4 regions of the Ensifer sp. KUDG1 genome follow, and region 1 is predicted to be linked to each of the others. Evidence: riboswitches for the same ligand, from Rfam matches in the RefSeq annotation. Region 1 holds a riboswitch; each other region holds the start of a gene.
What was found. Region 1 has a riboswitch for cobalamin ahead of M2267_RS14120 (ABC transporter substrate-binding protein). Riboswitches for the same ligand answer to the same signal wherever they lie in the genome.
Positions count from the first base shown of each region.

Region 2: another riboswitch for cobalamin. It lies ahead of nrdH (glutaredoxin-like protein NrdH); the one in region 1 lies ahead of M2267_RS14120 (ABC transporter substrate-binding protein).
Region 3: another riboswitch for cobalamin. It lies ahead of bluB (5,6-dimethylbenzimidazole synthase); the one in region 1 lies ahead of M2267_RS14120 (ABC transporter substrate-binding protein).
Region 4: another riboswitch for cobalamin. It lies ahead of metE (5-methyltetrahydropteroyltriglutamate--homocysteine S-methyltransferase); the one in region 1 lies ahead of M2267_RS14120 (ABC transporter substrate-binding protein).

Region 1 is NZ_JBNDIG010000004.1:348,214-353,696, reverse strand. It holds gene M2267_RS14130 (DUF899 domain-containing protein) at 267-968, opposite strand; gene M2267_RS14125 (ArsR/SmtB family transcription factor) at 1,142-1,465, shown strand; cobalamin riboswitch at 1,658-1,850, shown strand; gene M2267_RS14120 (ABC transporter substrate-binding protein) at 2,001-3,017, shown strand; gene M2267_RS14115 (FecCD family ABC transporter permease) at 3,014-4,066, shown strand; gene M2267_RS14110 (ABC transporter ATP-binding protein) at 4,063-4,824, shown strand; gene M2267_RS14105 (pseudoazurin) at 4,836-5,273, shown strand; gene M2267_RS14100 (class I SAM-dependent methyltransferase) at 5,270-5,483, shown strand, end outside.
Region 2 is NZ_JBNDIG010000006.1:170,015-175,497, reverse strand. It holds gene M2267_RS17130 (acyl-CoA thioesterase) at 1-672, shown strand, start outside; cobalamin riboswitch at 824-1,050, shown strand; gene nrdH (glutaredoxin-like protein NrdH) at 1,442-1,663, shown strand; gene nrdI (class Ib ribonucleoside-diphosphate reductase assembly flavoprotein NrdI) at 1,676-2,092, shown strand; gene nrdE (class 1b ribonucleoside-diphosphate reductase subunit alpha) at 2,062-4,215, shown strand; gene nrdF (class 1b ribonucleoside-diphosphate reductase subunit beta) at 4,425-5,399, shown strand; gene M2267_RS17105 (multidrug effflux MFS transporter) at 5,483-5,483, opposite strand, start outside.
Region 3 is NZ_JBNDIG010000002.1:755,810-761,292, reverse strand. It holds gene M2267_RS09275 (acyl-homoserine-lactone synthase) at 1-99, shown strand, start outside; gene M2267_RS09270 (DUF2865 domain-containing protein) at 252-1,334, shown strand; gene bluB (5,6-dimethylbenzimidazole synthase) at 1,347-2,042, opposite strand; cobalamin riboswitch at 2,089-2,301, opposite strand; gene M2267_RS09260 (SDR family oxidoreductase) at 2,384-3,196, opposite strand; gene M2267_RS09255 (phytanoyl-CoA dioxygenase family protein) at 3,285-4,478, opposite strand; gene M2267_RS09250 (LacI family DNA-binding transcriptional regulator) at 4,581-5,483, shown strand, end outside.
Region 4 is NZ_JBNDIG010000006.1:176,087-181,569, reverse strand. It holds gene M2267_RS17155 (ABC transporter ATP-binding protein) at 1-832, opposite strand, end outside; gene M2267_RS17150 (metallophosphoesterase family protein) at 829-1,671, opposite strand; gene M2267_RS17145 (LysR substrate-binding domain-containing protein) at 1,893-2,822, opposite strand; gene M2267_RS17140 (hypothetical protein) at 2,975-3,265, shown strand; cobalamin riboswitch at 3,284-3,503, shown strand; gene metE (5-methyltetrahydropteroyltriglutamate--homocysteine S-methyltransferase) at 3,605-5,483, shown strand, end outside.

The DNA.
Region 1 (5,483 bases):
CGTCGCCGCCAAAACTTCTTGCCGCTCGGTGCCGGACCGTCCTTGCGGTCTTGCGTCTCGTTTCCCATCGATTGCCGCCCCCATCGGCGCGCCTCTTAGAAGCGCGATCCATCCCCACGTTCGGCGCTCCCTGCCGGGCCGGCGGCATCCCTTCACCATTGCCGCGATCCCTATTCGGGCGCGCGACAATGACGCAGGTCTGGCGATCGGCCAGACAAGACGTAGGAACGGCGGCTCGACAATTCCATGTTCGCCGCCGCGGAAAATCAAAAAGCCGGTTCGGTCCCGTATTCGTCGTGCCGCCGGTTCCAGACATAGGGTTCTGTCTGCGGCCATCCCGCGGGAGAGGCTTCCCATGTTTCCTGGCGACCGTAGGGCGTCAGATCCAGATAGGTCCACATGCTGCCGAGATACTCGACGCCACGCGCACCGTTGAAATAGGTGCGGTAGATATGATCGCCGTCCCTGAGGAAGATGCTGACGCCATGGCGCTCGCTGGTCCTTGTCGGGTCATCCGGATCGGCGACCGTGGCTCCCATGTCGTGGTTGAAGTCGCTCGCCATGGAAGAGTACCAGACTGGGTGCTGCCACTGCATCCGGGCCTGGTATTTCTGCAGCGTCTCCAGCGGCGCGCGCGAAATCACCACGATGGACGTATCGCGTGCGTTGAGATGCGCCGGATGGGTCATCGCGTCCACGACCCAGGAGCAACCGTCGCAGCCCGCCTTCCATCCGGGCGCGAACATGAAGTGATAGACGATCAGTTGCCGCCGTCCGTCGAAGAGGTCGGCGAGGCTTACCGTGCCTTCGGGCCCCTCGAACGAATAGTCCTTGTCGATCCTGACCATCGGCAAGCGTCGGCGCGCGGCACTCACTTCATCGCGTGCGCGGGTAAGTGCCTTCTCCCTGGCAATCTGTTGTTCGAGTGCGACTTGCCACTCTTCCATTGAAGCGATTTTAGGCAGCATTCTCAATCATCTCCCTTTGGGGCGGTTTGCTTGGAGGTGTCGGCGCAAGGCTGAACTCCGACCGACGGAGTCCTGCCATCAGGCTCGGTTGGAGAGCTCGCGAAAGCTCGCAAACCGGTCTAATCGGCGCCGTCTCCGTTGCGTCCGATTTCAATATGTTGTAAAAACATAACATGTCAAGCAAGCAGGACGAAGATCTGGTTTTCAAGGCATTGGCTCACCCGCGCAGGCGGGCGATGCTCGATCGTCTCAAGGGCGAGGCGCAGACCACGGGCATGCTCTGCGCGGCCTTTTCAGACATGGATCGCTGCACCGTGATGCAGCATCTGAACGTGCTGGAGGACGCCGACTTGATCATCGTCAGGCGGGCAGGACGCGAGCGCTGGAACTATCTCAATGCGCTGCCGATCAAGCACATTCACGACCGCTGGATCAGCGACTATGCCGCCCATGCCGTGGCCATTCTCGACAGGCTGAAGACTGGCCTCGAAGGGTAAATCCCAGGATGGTGTGAATTACGGATCACTTAAACAGTATTCATTTGTGTATAGTTTTCGACAATCGGCAATGTTCTCCCTATTTGCGGGGAGTGATATTTAGTGAAATTACGAGACGCGAGAGAATTTCTACCTTTCTTGGCAAGTGGTTTCGAAAGCGCCGCTTTCATGCTTGCGCTCCACTCGTTCGTTGAGTAGTGAATTCTCGTCGGTTTCCGAAAGGAAATAACAGGGAATTCGCCGCGGCTCGCCGCGAAACGAAACTGCCCCCGCAACTGTAGGCGGCCAGTCCTCTCTCGAAAATGCCACTGGGCGATGGTCCGGGAAGGCCGAGAGGGAGCCAAGACCCGTCAGTCAGGAGACCTACCGACACCTGTAACTGAACAAGCCGGGCGGGGTGTCCGGGGAGGTTGTCGATGTCGTTGGTCGCGCCACAAGTGCCGGCTGTCGATGTTCTCTTGAACATCGGTTCGATCATTGCGTCCTGGCTCGTCCCCTCCGATCCGCGCGATCAACAGATCGGAGACAATGTGCCATGACCGCTTCGCGTTTCCTGCTTGCCGCCTCTGGCTTCGCCTTCTTCGCCACCGCCGCTGCTGCCGAACCCACCGCCTATCCGCTGACCCTGGACAATTGCGGCGAGACGATCACCTTCGACAAGGCGCCGGCGACCTCGGCGACCGTCGGGCAGGCGGCAACCGAGGTTCTCTATTCGCTCGGCCTCGGCGACAAGGTTACGGGTACGTCGGTCTGGTTCAATGACGTGCTGCCGGAATTTGCCGAGGTCAATGCCAAGGTTCCGCGCCTGGCGGACAACGACCCGAGCTTTGAAAGCCTCGTCGCCAAGAAACCGGGGCTCGTCGCCGTGCAGTTCGTCTGGCACGTCGGGCCCGAAGGGATTGTTGCGACCCGAACCCAGTTCCACGAAGTGGGAATTCCGACCTATGTCCTGCCGGCCGACTGCGTCGCCAAGGACAACTCGGTGGGTGTGGACGGCACGCGCAGCGCGCTCTTCTCGACTGCCAGCATCCATCAGGGCGTGCGTGAACTCGCGCAGATCTTCGATGTTCAAGACAAAGGCGAGGCATTCGTCGCAGAACTCGCCAAGCGTGAGGCCAACGCCATCGAGCAGGCCAAGGCGCTAAATTTGAAGGATGTGTCTGCGGCCTTCTGGTTCTCCAGCGCGGAGATGGACATCGATCCCTATGTGGCCGGCCGGAAGGGAGCGCCTGCCTACATGATGGACAAGCTCGGCATCCGCAACGTGGTCGGCTCGGACGAAGAATGGCCGGTCGTCGGTTGGGAAACGATCGCCAAGGCCAACCCCACCATGATCGTCATCGCCAAGATGGATCGCCGGCGCTTTCCGGCCGACGACTACCTGAAGAAGATCGAGTTCCTGAAGACCGATCCGGTTGCCAGCCAGATGGATGCGGTGAAGAACAACCGCATCGTCGTCATGGATGCGCACGCGATGGACGCCACGATCAGAACGGTCGCCGGCATCGAAGTTCTCTCCGCTGCGCTTAAGGATTTCGGGTTGGCGAAGTGAAGACCGGCCTCTCGCGGCGCGCCCCTGCTTCCCGGCTTGGCCGGGCAGCCACGGGGACATTGGCTCTGTTTGCCGCCGTTCTTGCCGGAACCTGCATCGGCGAAACGCCGATACCCGTCTTGACGGTTCTCCAGACCTTGGCGAACAAGATTTTCGGCGCGACCTATGGGCTCGATCCCATCGATGTCGGGATCATCTGGAACTACCGCCTGCCGCGGGCGATCGTTGCCGCCTGCTGCGGGGCGGGCCTCGCGGTTTCGGGCATGGTGCTCCAGTCCCTCCTGCGCAACGCCCTGGCGGATCCCTATCTTCTCGGCATCTCCGCCGGCGCCTCGACCGGCGCCGTGGCCGTCACTGTCGCAGGCCTCGGCGCCGGCGCGGTCTCCATGTCGCTCGGCGCCTTTGTCGGTGCCGTGACAGCTTTCCTCATGGTGGCGATCCTCGCTCGTGCCGCCGGTGGCGGGGTCACCCTGCGCGGAACAGGGCAGATCGTGCTTGCCGGCATCGCCGGATCGCAACTGTTCAACGCACTGACGTCTTTCATCATCACCAAGTCGGCCAACGCGGAGCAGGCGCGGGGCATCATGTTCTGGCTGCTCGGCAACCTCAGCGGTGCGCGATGGCCGGACGTCTGGCTGGCCGTGCCCGTGGCCCTTGTCGGGCTCGGGGCCTGCATCTGGTACGCCCGTGCGCTCGACGCCTTTTCCTTCGGGGCGGAGTCCGCCGCGTCGCTCGGCGTGCCCGTGCGGGTCGTCCAGGTGGTGCTGATCGGCCTTACCGCGCTGGTCACGGCCGTGATGGTCAGCATTGTCGGCTCCATCGGCTTCGTCGGGCTCGTGATACCGCATGCGGCCCGTTTCCTGGTTGGTGTGCGTCATGGCCGGCTCGGCCCGGCAACCGCCCTCATCGGGGCGGTCTTTCTGATCGCGGCGGATATCCTGTCGCGGACGATCGTTCCTGGCCAGGTGCTGCCGATCGGCGTGATCACCGCCCTGGTTGGGGCACCGGCCTTTGCCCTGATCCTTATCCGCGGGAGGCGCCGATCATGATCCTGGAAGCACGCGACCTCGGCTGGTCCGTCCGCGGCAAGGCGATCGTTTCCCACGTCGATCTCGCCGTGCGGCAGGGAGAGACACTCGGCCTTGTCGGCCCCAACGGCTCCGGCAAATCGACCTTGATGCGGCTGCTGGCCGGCATCGTCCGGTCGACGTCGGGCGAGGTGCGGATCAACGGGCAGATGCTGCACGCCATGCCACGCCGCCAGGCTGCCCAGTTGATCGCCTTCCTCGAGCAGCAAGCCGAGACGACGGAAGCGATCTCGGTTCGCGATGCGGTCGAACTTGGCCGCACGCCCTGGCTCACGCCGCTGCAGCCCTGGTCGGCCGAAGACGACCGGATTGTCAGGCAAGCGCTCGACGATACCGATATGGCGGGCTTCGAAAACCGTTCATGGGCAACACTTTCCGGCGGGGAACGCCAGCGGGTTCACCTGGCGCGGGCCTTGGCGCAACAGCCGCAGGTCCTGTTGCTCGACGAGCCGACAAATCACCTGGATATCCAGCACCAGCTTTCGATCCTGAAGCTGGTGGCTGACCTGCCGATAACCTCCGTCGTCGCCTTACACGATCTCAACCAGGCCTTTGGCTGCGACCGCGTCGGCATGATGTCCGCCGGCCGGCTGGTGGCGCTGGGGCCGCCGCGTGAAGTCCTGACCGTCGAACGGATCGCCGCCGTCTTCGGTGTTCGTGCGAGCATCGTCGTCGACCCCGAGGACGGAACCTCCATCTTTCGCTTTCATTCAGCCTAGCAAGGATTTACATGCGCGCGCTTCTCCTCGGATTGTCCCTGTTTCTCACCGCTTTTCAGTTCGCCCAAGCAGAAATGCACGAGGTGAAGATGCTCAACCGAAACGCTTCGGGACCGATGGTCTATGAGCCGGACTTCCTCCAGATCGCCCCCGGCGACACGGTGAAATTCATCGCTGCCACCAGCGGCCACAACGCGGCGACCGTCGACGGCATGGTTCCCGAAGGTACCGCTGGTTTCAAGGGCGGGATCAACGAGGAGATCGAGGTCACGCTCGACGCGGAGGGGTTCTACGGGATCAAGTGCTCGCCCCATTTCGCGATGGGAATGGTGATGGTGATCCGCGTCGGCGATGCGAAGGTCGACACAGGCTTTGCGGCGGCCAAGGTTCCGGCCCGGGCGCGCAAGCGGTTTGACGAGATCCTTGCCAGGAACGGTTTCGGAAAGTGACGAACGACACCGAAGAAGGGGCAGGGCGCGCGAATTTTCATCTGAAGGAAGCGATCCGCAGCTACTGGTCGGAGCGCGCGAGAACCTTCGACCTCGCTTTCGGCCACGGCATCCTTTCCGCAGCCGAGTTTTCCGCCTGGCAGGAACCGATCCGCACCGCCCTTGGCGTGAAGCCGCTGCGCGTGCTTGAACTCGCCTGCGGCACGGGCG
Region 2 (5,483 bases), on a different contig from region 1:
CTGATGGACCGGATCGCCTTCATCGTCGCCACCCGCCACGGCCGCGTTCCCTTCGTCACCGCCTCCTGCGACCGGATCGACTTTCGCGCACCCGCCCGCATCGGCCAGATCGTCAGTTTCTCTGGCCGCCCGGTGCGCGTGGGGCGACGCTCGATGGTCGTCGACGTCGAGATGGTGGCCGAAGACCTTGCGACCGGCGGCCGCGATCTTTGCTCACGCGGACAGTTCACCATGGTTGGGATGCCGCAGGACAAAGGTGCCGACTGGCGCCTTCCGCCGCTCGCCGAGCCCGCGCCGGTGGTGCCCGCGGCGGATTTCGTCGGCATGACCGACATCGTTTTTCCGGGCCAGACCAACAGCGCCGGCGCGCTCTTCGGCGGCGATGCACTCGCCCGGATGACGAAGGCGGCCTTCGTCGCCGCGACCCGGCTGACCGGCAAAGCGATGGTGCTCGCCTCCTGCAGTAGCGATTTCAAGCGGCGTGTCGCCGCCGGAACGATCGTCGATACGCTGGCGCGCGTCACCCGGACCGGACGCAGTTCCACAACGATAGACGTCGAGCTCTGGTCGGAAGAACTGCTCAGCGGCGTGCGCGTGCTGACCGTCACCGGAACTTTCGTGATGGTGGCTGTCGACAGCCGCAACCGCCCAGTTGCGGCCTTCGCCGCCTGAGCAAGCCGGGGGCGCCGCTCATGGCGCCCCCGATCCACAGGATTGATTGCGCGCCGCCATTTACTCCCCGTTATCCACACCGAAAAAGAAAAGACCTCTGCACTCCCGCCTTCAGCATATAGAACCTATTGACGCAGATTTGCGATGAACTACTATATCTAGTGTTCGAGGTTCTTCCGATTCGCAAGGATTGGGAGCTAAGACGGGAATACGGTGCGCCGGCGGGTTTCCGCCCAAGGTTATGCCGTAGCTGCCCCCGCAACTGTAGACGGCGAGCAACTGTCCGGAATTGGACCACTGAGGCATGAGGCCTCGGGAAGGTCGGGATGGAAGCTTTGACCCGTAAGCCAGGAGACCTGCCTCGAGCAACAAACGTCCACGGGCGGGGTGTCCGGAGGGGTTGGGTGCATTGCGGCAGGATGAGCCTGCCGGATCGTCTCGACGTCTCCCCGGCAGCCTGTCGAAAGCTTCGGGGTGAAGTCATGTCAGTTTCTTCCAGTTCAGATCCACCTTCTGCGGACGGGTGCGCGTTGTTGCGCGCCTGATCGAAAGGCCGCGCCCTGAAAACCCGCATCCGCGGAATTCCTGAGCGCCCGAGCAAAACGAGCCGGCCCGGTTGCGTAACCGACCTTGGGCCAGCTTGACGACGTCAACTCCGGTCGAAGCGACCGGGGAGCGATGTTTCGTGCCCGATCGCCAAGCCCACGGTTCGCGTTCGCGCGACCCGCCGATTTTTTGCGCTCATTTGCCAGACCCTCACGAGGAACCCATGTCGATCACCGTCTACAGCAAACCCGCCTGCGTCCAATGCACCGCCACCACCCGCGCGCTCGACCGTCAGGGCATCGATTATCGCATCGTCGATATCTCCGAGGATTCCGACGGTTTCGCGCTCGTGCAGGGTCTCGGCTACCGGCAGGTTCCAGTGGTCGTCGCCGGCGAACGGCATTGGGCGGGGTTCCGCCCAGACATGATCAGCGCGCTTTCCTGAGGGAGAGAAGCAATGGGGCTGATCGTCTATTTTTCCAGCCGCTCGGAAAACACCCATCGCTTCGTTGAGAAACTCGGCCTTCGCACAGCCCGCATACCGCTCAAGGAGGGTAAAGATGCGCTTACGGTCTCGGAGCCCTATGTGCTCGTCGTGCCGACCTATTGCGGCGACGATGGCCGAGGTGCCGTGCCGAAACAGGTGATCCGCTTCCTGAACGACGCGGGCAACCGCTCTCACATCCGCGGCGTGATCGCAGCGGGCAACAGCAATTTCGGCGCGACCTACGGGATCGCCGGCGACGTGATCTCGGCCAAATGCCGGGTGCCCTTTCTCTACCGGTTCGAGCTGCTCGGAACCGACGAGGACGTCGCCAATGTCAAAAACGGGATGGAACGATTTTGGACGTCACAACACTCGAACGCCCCTTGAAGGCGACGGAAGCGGCGCTGGATTACCACGCGCTGAACGCGATGCTGAACCTCTACGACGAGGAGGGGAAGATCCAGCTCGACAAGGACCGGCAGGCGGCGAAGCAATACTTCCTCCAGCACGTCAACCAGAACACGGTCTTCTTCCATAACCTGCGGGAAAAGCTCGATTACCTGGTGACCGAGGGCTACTACGAGCAGGAAGTGCTGGACCAGTATTCGTTCAACTTCGTGCGCGATCTCTACGACCACGCCTATTCGAAGAAGTTCCGTTTCCCGACCTTCCTCGGCGCCTTCAAATATTACACGTCCTATACGCTCAAAACCTTCGACGGAAAGCGCTACCTGGAACGCTACGAAGACCGCGTCTGCATGGTGGCGATGGCCTTGGCGCGCGGCAACGAGGCGCTTGCCCGCGATCTCGTCGACGAGATCATTTCCGGCCGTTTCCAGCCGGCGACGCCGACCTTCCTCAATGCCGGCAAAAAGAGCCGTGGCGAGCTCGTCTCCTGCTTTCTGCTGAGGATCGAGGACAACATGGAGAGCATCGGCCGCGCCATCAATTCGGCGCTACAGCTTTCCAAGCGCGGCGGCGGCGTGGCGCTGTCGCTCACCAACATCCGCGAGATGGGCGCTCCGATCAAGCAGATCGAGAACCAGTCATCCGGCGTCATCCCGGTCATGAAGCTGCTCGAGGATAGTTTCTCCTACGCCAACCAGCTTGGCGCGCGCCAGGGCGCGGGCGCTGTCTACCTGCATGCCCACCACCCCGACATCATGCGCTTCCTCGATACCAAGCGCGAAAATGCCGACGAGAAGATCCGCATCAAGACGCTGTCGCTCGGCGTCGTCATCCCCGACATCACCTTCGAGCTCGCTCGCAACAACGAGGACATGTACCTGTTCTCGCCCTATGACGTGGAGCAGGTCTATGGCGTGCCGCTCACCGAAATCTCGGTGACGGAGAAGTATCGCGAGATGGTGGAGGATGCCCGCATCCGCAAGCGCAAGATCAAGGCGCGCGACTTCTTCCAGATCATCGCCGAGATCCAGTTCGAGAGCGGCTATCCCTACATCATGTTCGAGGACACGGTGAACCGGGCAAACCCGATTGCCGGCCGCATCACCATGAGCAACCTCTGCTCGGAGATCCTGCAGGTGAGCGAGGCGAGCGAATTCAACGACGATCTCTCCTACAAGCACATGGGCAAGGACATCTCCTGCAACCTCGGCTCGCTGAACATCGCCGCTGCCATGGACAGCCCGGATTTCGGCCAGACGATCGAGACCTCGATCCGGGCACTGACAGCCGTCTCCGAAATGAGCCACATCTCGTCCGTACCCTCGATCGAAAAGGGCAACGACGACAGCCACGCGATCGGCCTCGGGCAGATGAACCTGCACGGCTATCTCGCGCGCGAGCGCATTTTCTACGGCTCCGAAGAAGGCATCGATTTCACCAACATCTATTTCTACACGGTGACCTACCACGCCATCCGCGCATCGAACCGGCTGGCGGTCGAAAAAGGCAAGAGCTTCGCCGGCTTCGAAAATTCGAAATACGCCTCTGGCGACTATTTCGACAAATACACCCAGGCCGAATGGCTGCCGGCGACCGAAAAGGTGAAGGCGCTGTTCGAGGAAGCCGGCATTGTCATCCCGACCCAGGAAGACTGGTTGGAACTGAAACGGGCAGTGATGGAAGGAGGTCTCTACAACCAGAACCTCCAGGCCGTGCCGCCGACGGGCTCGATCTCCTACATCAACCACTCGACCTCCTCGATCCACCCGATCGTCTCGAAGATCGAGATCCGCAAGGAAGGCAAGATCGGCCGCGTCTACTACCCGGCCGCCTTCATGACCAACGACAATCTCGAATACTACCAGGACGCCTACGAGATCGGCCCGGAGAAGATCATCGACACCTATGCGGCGGCCACCCAGCACGTCGACCAGGGCCTGTCGCTGACGCTGTTCTTCCGCGACACGGCGACGACCCGCGACATCAACCGCGCCCAGATCCACGCCTGGAAGAAGGGCATCAAGACCATCTACTACATCCGCCTTCGCCAGATGGCGCTCGAGGGCACGCAGGTCCAAGGCTGCGTTTCCTGCGCGCTTTAACGCCGCGTTCCCATCAAGTGCCCCTCACCCTAGCCCTCTCCCCGCTCGCGGGGAGAGGGGACGTGCCCCACGAAACGCTGATGGATGCGTTAGGACGGTGCGGCTCGCACCTTCTCCCCGCGCGCGGGGAGAAGGTGCCGGCAGGCGGATGAGGGGCAATTCCCTCACCGCGTGGATGAGGGGCTGACACGACCCAAAAAGGCAAACCGATGAACATGCACACCAAACCCGCAAGCCGCATCCGCGCCATCAACTGGAACCGCATCGAGGACGACAAGGACCTGGAGGTCTGGAACCGGCTCACCGGCAATTTCTGGCTGCCGGAAAAAGTGCCGCTCTCCAACGACATTTCCTCCTGGGCGACGCTTAAATCCGAGGAGCAGACGCTGACGATCCGCGTCTTCACCGGCCTCACCTTGCTCGACACGATCCAGAACGGCGTCGGCGCCGTCAGACTGATGGAGGATGCGGCCACGCCGCACGAGGAGGCGGTGCTTTCCAACATCTCCTTCATGGAGGCGGTGCACGCGCGCTCCTATTCCTCGATCTTCTCGACGCTCTGCCTGACGCCTGACGTCGACGACGCCTATCGCTGGTCGGAGGAAAACGAGTTCCTGCAGAAGAAGTCGGCGCTGATCATGGCGGAGTATTCCTCCGGCGATCCCTTGAAGAAGAAGGTCGCCAGCGTCTTTCTCGAGAGCTTCCTGTTTTATTCCGGCTTCTACCTGCCGATGTACTGGTCGAGCCGCGCCAAGCTCACCAACACCGCCGACATGATCCGCCTCATCATTCGCGACGAGGCGGTGCATGGCTACTATATCGGCTACAAATTCCAGCGCGCTTTGGAGCGTCTGAGCGAGGAGCGCCGCCAGGAGATCAAGGATTTCGCCTTCGACCTGCTGCTCGAACTCTATGACAACGAGGCGAAATACACCGAGGCGCTTTATGATGGCGTCGGGCTCACCGAAGACGTGAAGAAGTTCCTGCACTACAACGCCAATAAGGCGCTGATGAACCTCGGCTACGAGGCGCTGTTCCCGGCGGAAGCCTGCAAGGTCAATCCCGCTATCCTCTCCGCCCTTTCGCCGAACGCCGACGAGAACCACGACTTCTTCTCCGGCTCCGGCTCTTCCTACGTCATTGGCAAGGCGGTCGCGACCGAGGACGAAGACTGGGATTTTTAAAGACAGCCCATCCGGTCACACCTGAAAACAAAAGGCCGGCGAGGAACAACCTCGCCGGCCTTTTGGTTCAGCAATAACAGCCCC
Region 3 (5,483 bases), on a different contig from region 1:
GTGACCCCGGATCTGCTTTCGCGGATGAAAGCGGTCGCTGCGATCGAAGGCACCGTTCTCGACCGCCCGATGTCGCTGGAAACCGCTCGCGCCGCCTAAGCGCGTCCGTCGATCGGCACTGTTAACGCAAACCGTCGCTTGTCGTTGCACGATCACCGACAAGCTCTATGATGGAGGCGAAACAGGAATGCCGCTGGCAGCCAACCGCAGAAGTTGGCGCCGACCTGGCAACAGGAAGAGACTTACGCCCCGTGTTCACGCGCCTGAAACACGTCGCTGCGGCCCTCGTGCCTTTGGTTCTGATCGGTGCCGGTCCGTCACTGGCATCGACGGCCTGCGACCGACTGAACGCCCGGCTCGCGCAACTGCCTGACTACGTCGCCAGCAATGCCGATGCGCGCGACTATGCAAGCGCAATCTCACGGCAGAACATCGAACTGCGGCGAGCGAAGAACGACCGCCGCCGCGCCGGTTGCGGTGGCGGCAACGCCATCGGCTACGACGGCGGCGACCCCGACACCTGCGGCGGGCTCAACGGTCTCATCGCCGAGATGGAAGACAATCTGCGCATGCTGAAGTCCGAGCGCGAGCAGATCGTCGCCGGCGGTAGCGACGACAGCCGGCGCCGCATCCTCGCTGCACTTGAGATCAACGGTTGCTATGGCGACCGCGAGGAGTTCGCAAGCTTCGAGCCGGACGTACCGGAAAGCCACCGCAACATCGTTGCCGACCTGCCGCCGGACGACGCCTATGGCCCGATGCTCGGACACGGCGAAGACGGCTACGCACCGCAGGAGCGCTACTATAGCGGCACGCTCAGGACCATGTGCGTGCGCACCTGTGACGGCGCCTTCTTCCCGATCTCTTCGGATGCGACGCCGGCCGATTTCCCACGCGACGAACAGGCCTGCCGGGCTCGCTGCCCAGGGGCTGAGACGGAGCTCTATTTCCACGACCTCAACACGGAAGAGAGCGACAAGATGGTCTCGGCCGTGACCGGCCGTCCCTATACCGAAATGCCCAACGCCTTTGCCTACCGCACCCGCGCCGTCGGCAAGCGCGGCCAGTGCGGCTGCCAGATACCGCAGACCGCTGCAACCACGCCGAAGACGACAGGTACGAAGATCGGCGACGACCAGTCGTCGATCATCGTCATCGAGACGAAGAAGCCGGAAGCAGCGGGCGAGGCCGCCAAGGTGCCGGCCGAAGAGCGGCCCTATGATCCGTCGAAGAACAAGGTGCGCGTCGTCGGGCCCACCTACCTGCCGCAGGAAGAAACTGCGATCGACCTCAAGCATCCGAAGGGACCGGCCTATCAGCCGGTCCAGAATTGATCGGGCGAGGCCTTACGCCTTCTCCTTGCTGCATCCCCATCCTTCCTCGAAAACCAGGTCCTCGAGCGGAAGGCGCTGGCGCCAGCCCTTCACGGCGAGTTCCGGCTGCTGATAGAGGCGGTCGACATAGCCGAGGCAGAGCCAGGCGACGATCTCGATATGGTCGGGGATGCCGAGGATCGCCTTGATCTCGGCCTCGTGGAAGATGCTGACCCAGCCGACACCCACCCCTTCGGCGCGCGCTGCAAGCCAGAGGTTCTGCACGGCGCAGACGGTGGAATAGACGTCCATCTGCGGATTGTGGGTACGCCCGAGCACGACAGTGCCGCCGCGCGTGCGGTCGCAGGTGACGCAGATGCTGAGCGGCGCCTTGCGAATGCCTTCGAGCTTCAACGCGCGATACTTTCCCTGCTGTTCCGCCTCGAACATCAGCGCGGCCTCGTCATTGGCGCGGCGAAACGCCTGCCAGACCCGATCGCGCGTTTCTTCCGCCCGCACCAGCACGAAGTTCCAGGGCTGCATGAAGCCCACGGACGGGGCGCTGTGTGCCGCGGCCAGCAGGCGCCTGATCAGATCATCCGGCAATGGCTCGGGCAGGAATTCATCGCGCACGTCGCGACGTGTCTCGATGGCACGGTAGACGGCCTCCCGCTCTTGCAGCGAAAAGGCACCGGCAGCCGCAAGGCCGCCCTTCGGTTCAGTCAGCATCGTTCGATCCCCAACAATGCGAAAACCTCCCGCCGTCCACGCGGGGTTCGGTCTATCTCGCCAGGCCGGTCTTCTGACTTCGGTTCAACCGATCGCCTCACCTTCCCAGATCGATTGAAGATCCAGTGGCAAAACCTTGAATCAATTCAAGGCCATCTTAGACGCGATCGTCCCCGTCACAGCGTTGGGCACGTTCCGGAATATCGACCGGATTCCCGATTCTCCCGCTTTCGCGGGCACCTGACGACGGCACTAAGTGCACAGGGATTTGAGAAAGACAAGCGGCGCTAACCGGGCGAAACCGGACGCGCCGCTTTCCACCTGCTTCTTTCTGCCTCGCCTCAGAGCGGAGCGACCGGATGCGGCGAACCGTCATAGGCGCCCCAGATCGACTGGTCGAAGCAGATCACCGATCCGGTCATCAGCCCGGATTCGGCCGACGACAGGTAGGCGCAGGCACGCGCCACCTCGGACGGATCGACGAGCCGGCCGAAAGGCTGGCTAGCCGCCGCCTTTTCGAGCCAATCGGCAGCCGCGCCATGAAACTCGCGCTGTATGCGGTCTTCGCCTTCGGATGCCATCCAGCCGATATTCAACCCGTTGACGCGGATGCGGTTGCGAAGCAGCGCATAGGCCGTGTTCTTGGTCAGCGTTTCGAGCGCGCCTTTCGACGAACAATAGGCGGCGATGAACGGCTGGCCGGCCATCGCCGACATCGAGCCGATGTTGACGATCGTGCCTTCGGTCTTCTCGCGCCGCATGACTTTCACCGCTTCCTGCATCAGGAAGAACGGTGCGCGCACGTTGATCGCGAACATGCGGTCGAAGAGTTCGGGCGTGGTGTCGAGGATCGTGCCGCGGTCGGTGATGGCCGCAGCGTTGACCAGCGCATCGACCCGGCCGAATTCGGCGTCGCAAGCGGCGACAACCTTGCGGGCGTCCTCCACCTTCTCCAGATCGGCCTCGACATAGACGACTTTCGCGCCATGTGCCTTGCCGATCTGTTCGGCCTTCGCCCGTCCCTTGGCGGCGTTGCGCCCGCAAATGACAATACCCTTGGCGCCACGCTCGGCGAAAAGGCCAGCAATCGTCGCGCCCAGCCCCTGCGTACCACCGGTGACGATGGCGATCTTGCCCTGCAATTGTCCACTCATCGAATTCCTCCCTCGGAAATGATCGTTTGAAACGGCTGCGGCTCCCGGGTGAAACACGCCGGGAGCCTGTCAAATGGTAGCTCGCGCGTCAGCTCAGCTTGCGTTTCGCCTGCGCCTCAAGCACCGCAAGAAACTCCTCCTCGCCCGTTCCCGCAGTGAGCGCCTCGCGCATCAATTGCGCCTGCGTCTTCGGCGCCAGCCCGCCGATTGGCGGGTCTCGGTCAAGATTGGTCGGGAACGAGTAGCCTTCGGCACAGGAGGCGATGGCATTGGCCGCTTCCGCCCGCGACAGCTTGCCGTTCGCCAGCAAGGCCCGCAAGGCCGGATAGAGCGCCGCGCTCATCGTCAGTCGATCGACGGTTTCCATGGCGCGCCCGAAGGCCGAGGACACCTGCAGCAGGTTGGCGACGCGGCGGATATCTTGGGAGCGGTTGGTGCCGGCAGCATGAAAGAGCGCCGGATTGAAGAAGACGACGTCACCCTTTTCAAGCGGGAGCTGCACGTGATGTGCGTCGAAATAGGCGCGGAATTCCGGCCGGTTGAGCGCCAGATAGCCCGGCACATAGGTCTGGCTATAGGGCAGGAATAGCGTCGGTCCGCTTTCGAGCGGCATGTCGCAATGGGCAACCGCGCCCTGCAGCGTCAGCACCGGCGAAAGCTTGTGGACATGCGCCGGATACTGCTCGATCACGGCCGCCGTCTGGAAGCCGAGGTGATAGTCTCGGTGCGCCGATTGCGCCGCCCCGCCCGGGTTGACCCGGTTGACCTGCGCCGTCATCTGGTAGTTCGGCCCGAGCCAGGCCTCGCTGACGAGCGCGATGACGGCATTGCCGTAATAGGCGGCGAAATTCTCCGGTGCGTTCAGGCAGTGCTTTTCCAGCGAGTTCCAGATGCGGTCGTTGGCGCCGGGCTTGGCGAAGTGATCGCCGCCACCGCTGTTGCTGCGATGTTGCTCTTCGATGATGGCGTCGAAGACCCCGCTTGCGATGTCGATTGCCGCCGTATCGGCATAGGCGCGCTTGAAGACCGCCACGCCGGGGCCCGTTGCCAGCGCCTCGCAGATTTCCGCCAGAACCGAACGCCGCGCCTCGCCGTCGCCGCACGCCGCAATCAACGCGGCGCTGTCATAGATCAGGACGTTCTTTTCGCAGCCGGAGGCATGGGGATAGTCGGACAGATTGGTCTGGCGTTCGACTTCCGCCCGGAACGCCTCGAGATCGCAGGCCTCCTCGGTGAGCCAGACACGGTCGATCCGCTGGCGCGCTTTGTTGTCGGTCTTCATCGCGTTTCCTCCTCTGGAACATCCTGATGAACACGACTATAGGCGGCGGCAAACATGATATAGAGCAAGAATCCATCAAAAATCCATCAGGAGCGCGCAACGATGGCCCATCCGTTTCTGGTCAAGGACATCGCCTTTCAGGCCGGCCTCAGCACCGCGACCGTCGATCGTGTGCTCAACGAGCGGCCGGGCGTGCGCCGCCAGACGGAGGCCCGGGTTCGCGCAGCCATCGAGGAACTGGAAAAGCAGCAGGCCGGCCTCGACATCCAGGGGCGCAAGTTCGCGATCGATATCGTCATGGAGTCGCCGCAGCGCTTTACCGATGCGGTGCGGCGCGCCTTCGAGAGCGAGGCGCTGACCTTCGCGCCCACCGTCTTTCGCTGCCGGTTTCACTTTGCCGAGACGATGCGCCCGCAGGACATCGTGCAACTGCTCGACCGGATCCGGCTGCGCGGAACCGACGGATTGGTGCTGAAGGCGCCAGACGTGCCCGAGATCGTCGCCGCCGTCGCCCGCTTCGAGATGGGCGGCACGCCCGTGGTGACGCTGGTAACCGACCTGCCCCATTCGCAGCGGACGGCCTATGCCGGCGCCGACAACCGGGCGGCGGGCGAAACGGCCGCCTACCTCCTCGGCGAGCGCTTTTGCGGCGCGCCGGCAACCGTGCTGGTGACCCTTTCAAGCGGCCGTTTTCGAGGTGAGGAAGAACGAGAGATCGGCTTTCGCCGGGTGCTGCGCGAGCGCTATCCGACGATCCGGATCGTCGAGATCAGCGAAGGCCACGGCCGCGACAGTGAAACCGGGCTCCTGGCCCATGCAGCGCTTTCGGCCAATCCGGATATCAACGCGGCCTATTCGATCGGCGGCGGCAACCGCTCCGTGCTTGCAGCCTTCGAGGGCCTCGAACGTTTCTGCATGCTCTACATTGCCCATGATCTCGATGAGGACAATCTGGCGCTGCTGCGCGAACGGCGCATTCACTTCGTGCTGCATCACGACCTGAGG
Region 4 (5,483 bases), on a different contig from region 1:
GAAGCACGAAATCGCCGAAGCGCACGATGCTTGCGGTATCCGTGCGGGTTTCGAGCACGTTGATCTTCGGCTGACCAAGGAAGCGCGCAACCTCGATATGGGAGGGGTTGTCGTAGATCTCCTTCGGGCTCGCCAGTTGCAAGAGATTGCCGCCGATCATGACGGCGACGCGGTCGGCCATCGACAGCGCTTCCGACTGGTCGTGGGTGACGTAGAGTGTCGGCACACCGGCGCGGCGGTGCAGGTCGACGATTTCGCCGCGGGCATGGACGCGCAGGTTGGCGTCGAGATTGGAGAGCGGCTCGTCCATCAGGAACACGGCCGGACGGCGCACCATGGCGCGGGCAAGCGCCACGCGCTGGCGCTGACCGCCGGACATCTGCCCAGGCTTGCGGTCGAGCAGATGATCAATCTTCAGCGCTCCGGCCATCTCCTTGACCTGGCGCTGAATATCGCTGCGGATCTGCTTCTGGCCAGGCAGAAGACTGCCAATCATGGGCAGGCGCTGCATCGCCGTCAGGCGCCGCATGGCGAGCGGTACGGCAATGTTTTGACCTGCCGTCAGGTGCGGATAGAGCGCGTAGGACTGGAACACCATCGCAACGTTGCGGTCGGCCGCCGCCATGCGGACAACGCTACGACCGCCGATGACGATCTCGCCGGCATCGCCGTGATCAAGGCCGGCGACGATGCGCAGAAGCGTGCTCTTGCCGCAGCCGGAAGGGCCGACGAGCGCAATGAACTCGCCGGCTCCCGCCTCCAGGCTGACGCCCTTCAGGATGGCGTTGCCGCCATAGGACTTGGTGATGCCATCCAGCGAAAGCACGCTCATTGCGCTGCCTCCACGCGAACCTTCTTCTTGGCGGCGAGCGGATAGACGTCCTCGACGATCGGGTCGAGCACGTAGCTCGTCAGACCCGGCACAGCGACGATTTCGCTCGAAACACCGTCCTCAGTGAACGTGTGCACGACGGCACCCACCAGCCGCTCGCCCGGCATCGGCCGCTCCAGCGTGTCGATGATGAAGGAGGTCGGCGGAGCCCAGACAAGCGACGTCCCGGCATGTTCGCCGGTCCAGGCCCAGTGCAGGTGACCGCTGGCATGCAACGCCACCTCGGCTTCGGCGAAAAGATCAAAGAGCCGCTGGCGCTGGCGCGGACGGATGCCCCAGTAGCCGGTGTCGCCTTCGGCCGGGGCGTCGACGAAGAGCGGCTTGTGGGCGAAGACCGCCACCCGGCGGCCGTCGCGACCAAGCAGTTGTTCCTCCAGCCAGGCAAATTGCCTGTCCTCTTCCTCGTCTTCGAAGCCGATCAGCAGGCTGTTGAGGCCAAGCAGCCGCCAGTCGCCATGGTCGTGGCCCCAGTAGTCCGGACCGGCGAGACGGCGCCAGCGGGCAAGCCGAACGGGATCCACAGGCTGGTGCGAGCCCGGCAGATGGCCGACATCGTGATTGCCGGGAACGATCGCGACCGGCATCGAGAGCTGGCCGATCAGATCGAGTGAGAAGGTGATGTCGTCCTCGTGGTCGGCGCCATCGATGGTGACATCGCCCGTGTGGATGACGAGATCGGGTTTTACCGCCTCGATCCAGGCGCGAACCGGTTCCCAATTGCCGTTGAAATGGCTTTTGGCGGGGCTGAGATGGGTGTCGCTGATCTGGACGATTTTCATGGAAACGGGCCTCCGACGATGGCTTGCGGTATCCGCGTCGGAGGGCTGTCTCTCCCCTTCTCTGCGGTTGGCCGCAGTCTTTAGGGAGCCGCCATGTCAGTTTGGTAACAGCCGTTCTCAGCTGATTTTCAGTTTCTCCATGAAAGCGTCATTTTCCGAAGCCCGGCCGGCGCGAACCGGCACGCGCGCACCGGATGCGTCTGCGTCTTCTTTCCCCAGACTCACCACTTTGCACCGAGCTCGCCCCGAATAGATGCCGGACAGGATTGCTCCATGACGGTCGCAAGCATCGCATTCGACGCGTCTGCTTCGGCGACGACCCAGTCGCGAAAAGCCTGGATCTTCTTCTGCCGCCTGGTGCTTTGCGGATAGACCAGCCAATAGGCGCGGCCGTCGCGCACCACATGCTCGAACGGCCGGATCAACCTGCCGCTCTTCAGTTCATCCATCAGGAAGGTCGAGACGGCAATCGCCATGCCGTGATCCGAAAGGATTGTGGCGACATCCATCGCCTGGACGTCGAAGATCAGCTCGGTACCGTTGCTCGCCGGCGGCTCGACGCCGGTTTCGATCATCCAGCGCCGCCACCAGTTGGCGTTGCCGAAACGCCGGATCCTCAAGACGTCGGCGGGCTCCTTGAGTTGATGTTTCTCCAGGAAGGACGGCGTGCAGACCGGCACGTAATCGAGCGGAAACAAGGGAAAGACATCGTTTCCCGGCCAGTCGCCGGCGCCGCTGCGCACCGCGAGATCGATGGCATCACGCTTGAAATCGATGAGTTCGGTCGACATGTGCACCCTTATGCTGATGTTCGGATGCGCGGTCTGGAACGAGGCGAGCCGCTGGCCGAGCCAGCTCGAAACGACGGTCGGCAGCACCGAGATGTGCAGGTGATGTTCGGTCTTGTCGGCAATCTCCGAGAAGGCCGCCCCTAAAAGATCGATCGCTTCGGTTACCTTTGGCGCCAGCTGCCGCCCGGCACCGGTCAGCCGCACCTCGCGCGGAAGGCGGACGAAGAGCGGCGCGCCGATGCGGTCCTCCAACAACCGGATCTGGTAGCTGACGGCCGCCTGCGTCATGCCGAGCTCTTCGGCGGCGCGGGTGAAACTCAGGTGCCTGGCAGCGGCCTCGAAGGCGCGCACTGCACTCATAGGAGGAATCTTGCTCATGACGCTGAGATAAGCATTCTTTATGCCAGCATGCGAGAAATCGCTTTGCGCGAAACGGCAAAAAACCTCACTTTTTTCGCGAACACACGCCTTGTAGAGAAGTGAGGATAGCAATGCTTAGCGCAATGCGATCAATGATTTACCATGTCCTGAATTGGGCAGACAGGACCCTCAGCGCTCCGGTCGCCATCGACACGTTCAACGAGTTCCAGCTCCGGGATATCGGCCTGACGCGGGACCAGGAACATATCCGTGCGCGCGTCGGCGACACCGCGGATCCGTGGCACTGGCCGGAGGAGCCCGATCCCGTGCCGGTGCAACCCGCCGCCAAAGCAGTTTGCAGCGAAGGGCCGCGCATTGCCCGCGTCTCGCCCCGCGCCCTGGCTGGAGAAAATAAAGACATAAGCATTTCTTTATGCGATTGACGAGCAAGCGATTGCAGGGCATTGTCCCGGCATCGTGGTTCTGCGCCTCGCCATCCGGCGCGGCGGAGCTAAGAGGGAATTCGGTGCGGCGCTGACAAGCGCTAAGGCCGGAGCTGCCCCCGCAACTGTAGGCGGAGAGCGGCCGTTCGATGATGTCACTGAGGAAGACGCCTCGGGAAGACGGAACGGTCCGCGTTGACCCGCAAGCCAGGAGACCTGCCGCGATGAACAACGTCCACGGGCGGGGTGTCCGATGAGGCGCGTTGACGACGCGGGACCCTTCTCGCGTCGCGGATGCGTCGCATTCAAACCTTGCCCTTCAACCTTCGGGGTAAGGAAATGACCATCAAGACTGCCAATCTCGGCTTCCCGCGCATCGGCCGCCACCGCGAACTGAAATTCGCGCTTGAACGCTACTGGTCCGGCAAGATCAGCCGTGACGACCTTTTCGACGTCGGCCGCCGGCTTCGGGCCGAAAACTGGGCGGCGCAAAAGGCGCGCGGCATCGATATCCTCCCTTCGAACGATTTCTCGTTCTACGACCACGTGCTCGATACTGCCGTGCTCGTCGGTGCGGTTCCGGCCGCCTATGGCTGGAAGGGCGGTCCCGTCGATCTCGACACTTACTTTGCTATGGCGCGCGGCTCGACGGGTTCGCCCTGCGCTTCCGGTTGCACGCATGCGGGTGACGGCGGCAACGCCGCACTCGAGATGACCAAGTGGTTCGATACCAACTACCATTACATGGTGCCCGAATTCGAAGCGGATCAACGCTTTGCGCTGACGCATAACCGGCCGCTCGAAGCCTTTCTCGAGGCCGGAGCCCTCGGCTATCGAACCCGCCCGGTCCTGCTTGGCCCGGTGACCTTCCTCAAGCTCGGCAAGGCGAAGGGCGGAGATTTCGATCCCCTCGACCTGATCGAGCGCCTGCTTCCCGTTTACGTCGAGCTGCTCACCGAACTTGCCAATGCCGGCGCCGACTGGGTTCAGATCGACGAGCCTAGTCTGGTGCTCGATCTCACCGACCGGGAAAGGCAGGCCCTGGACCTTGCCTATCATACGTTCCGGGCGAAGGTTCCCGGGCTCCGGATCATGCTTGCGACCTATTTCGGCTCGATCGGCGAAAATATGGTGAGCGCCCTGGCGCTGCCGATCGCGGGCCTGCATGTCGATCTCGTGCGCGCGCCGCAGCAGATCGAGGTCCTCATCCAGTCCGCTCCGGCTGACCGGGTGCTGTCGCTCGGCATCATCGACGGCCGCAACGTCTGGAGGACGGATCTTGCCGGCCTGTTCCGCCGCCTGCAGCCGCTGGTCTCTGCCCATGGCCGCGACCGGATCGAGCTTGCGCCCTCGTGCTCGCTCCTGCATGTGCCCGTCGACCTCGGCATGGAAAAGGCGCTCGACCCGGAGCTTGCCTCGTGGCTCGCTTTCGCCGTGCAGAAGCTCAATGAATTAAGCCTTCTCGCCCGTGCCTTCGAGCCGGGGCTTGCCAGCCCGGAAAAGGTCTTTGCGGCCTCGATCGAAGCAGCCAAGGCGCGGCTGACGTCGCTCAGGATCCATGATCCACTTGTTGCCGGGCGACTGAAGGCGCTGACGGCAGCCGACAGCGAGCGCCGGTCTCCCTTCCCGGCCCGTCGCGCGCTCCAGGCGGACGCGCTGCCGTTGCCGCTTTTCCCGACGACGACGATCGGCTCCTTCCCGCAGACACCGGAAGTACGGCAGGCCCGTTCCCTGCATGCCAAGGGCGAACTCAGCTATGTCGACTACACCGCGTATCTGCGCCGGGAAACCGAGCAGGCGGTGCGCTGGCAGGAGGAGATCGGCATCGACGTGCTGGTACACGGCGAGTTCGAACGCAACGACATGGTGCAGTATTTCGGCGAGCAGCTCTCGGGCTACGCCTTTACCCGAAGTGGCTGGGTACAGAGCTACGGTTCGCGCTACGTGCGCCCGCCGATCATCTTCGGCGACGTTTCCCGGCCAAACCCGATGACTGTCGAATGGGCGGCCTTTGCGCAGTCGCTGACCGATCGCCCGGTCAAGGGCATGCTGACGGGTCCGGTCACCATGCTGCAATGGTCCTTCGTGCGCGACGACCTGCCGCGGTCGGTGGTGTGCCGGCAGATCGCGCTGGCGCTCAGCGACGAAGTCAGGGACCTCGAGGCATCGGGCATCGCCATCATCCAGATCGACGAGCCGGCGCTGCGCGAGGGCCTGC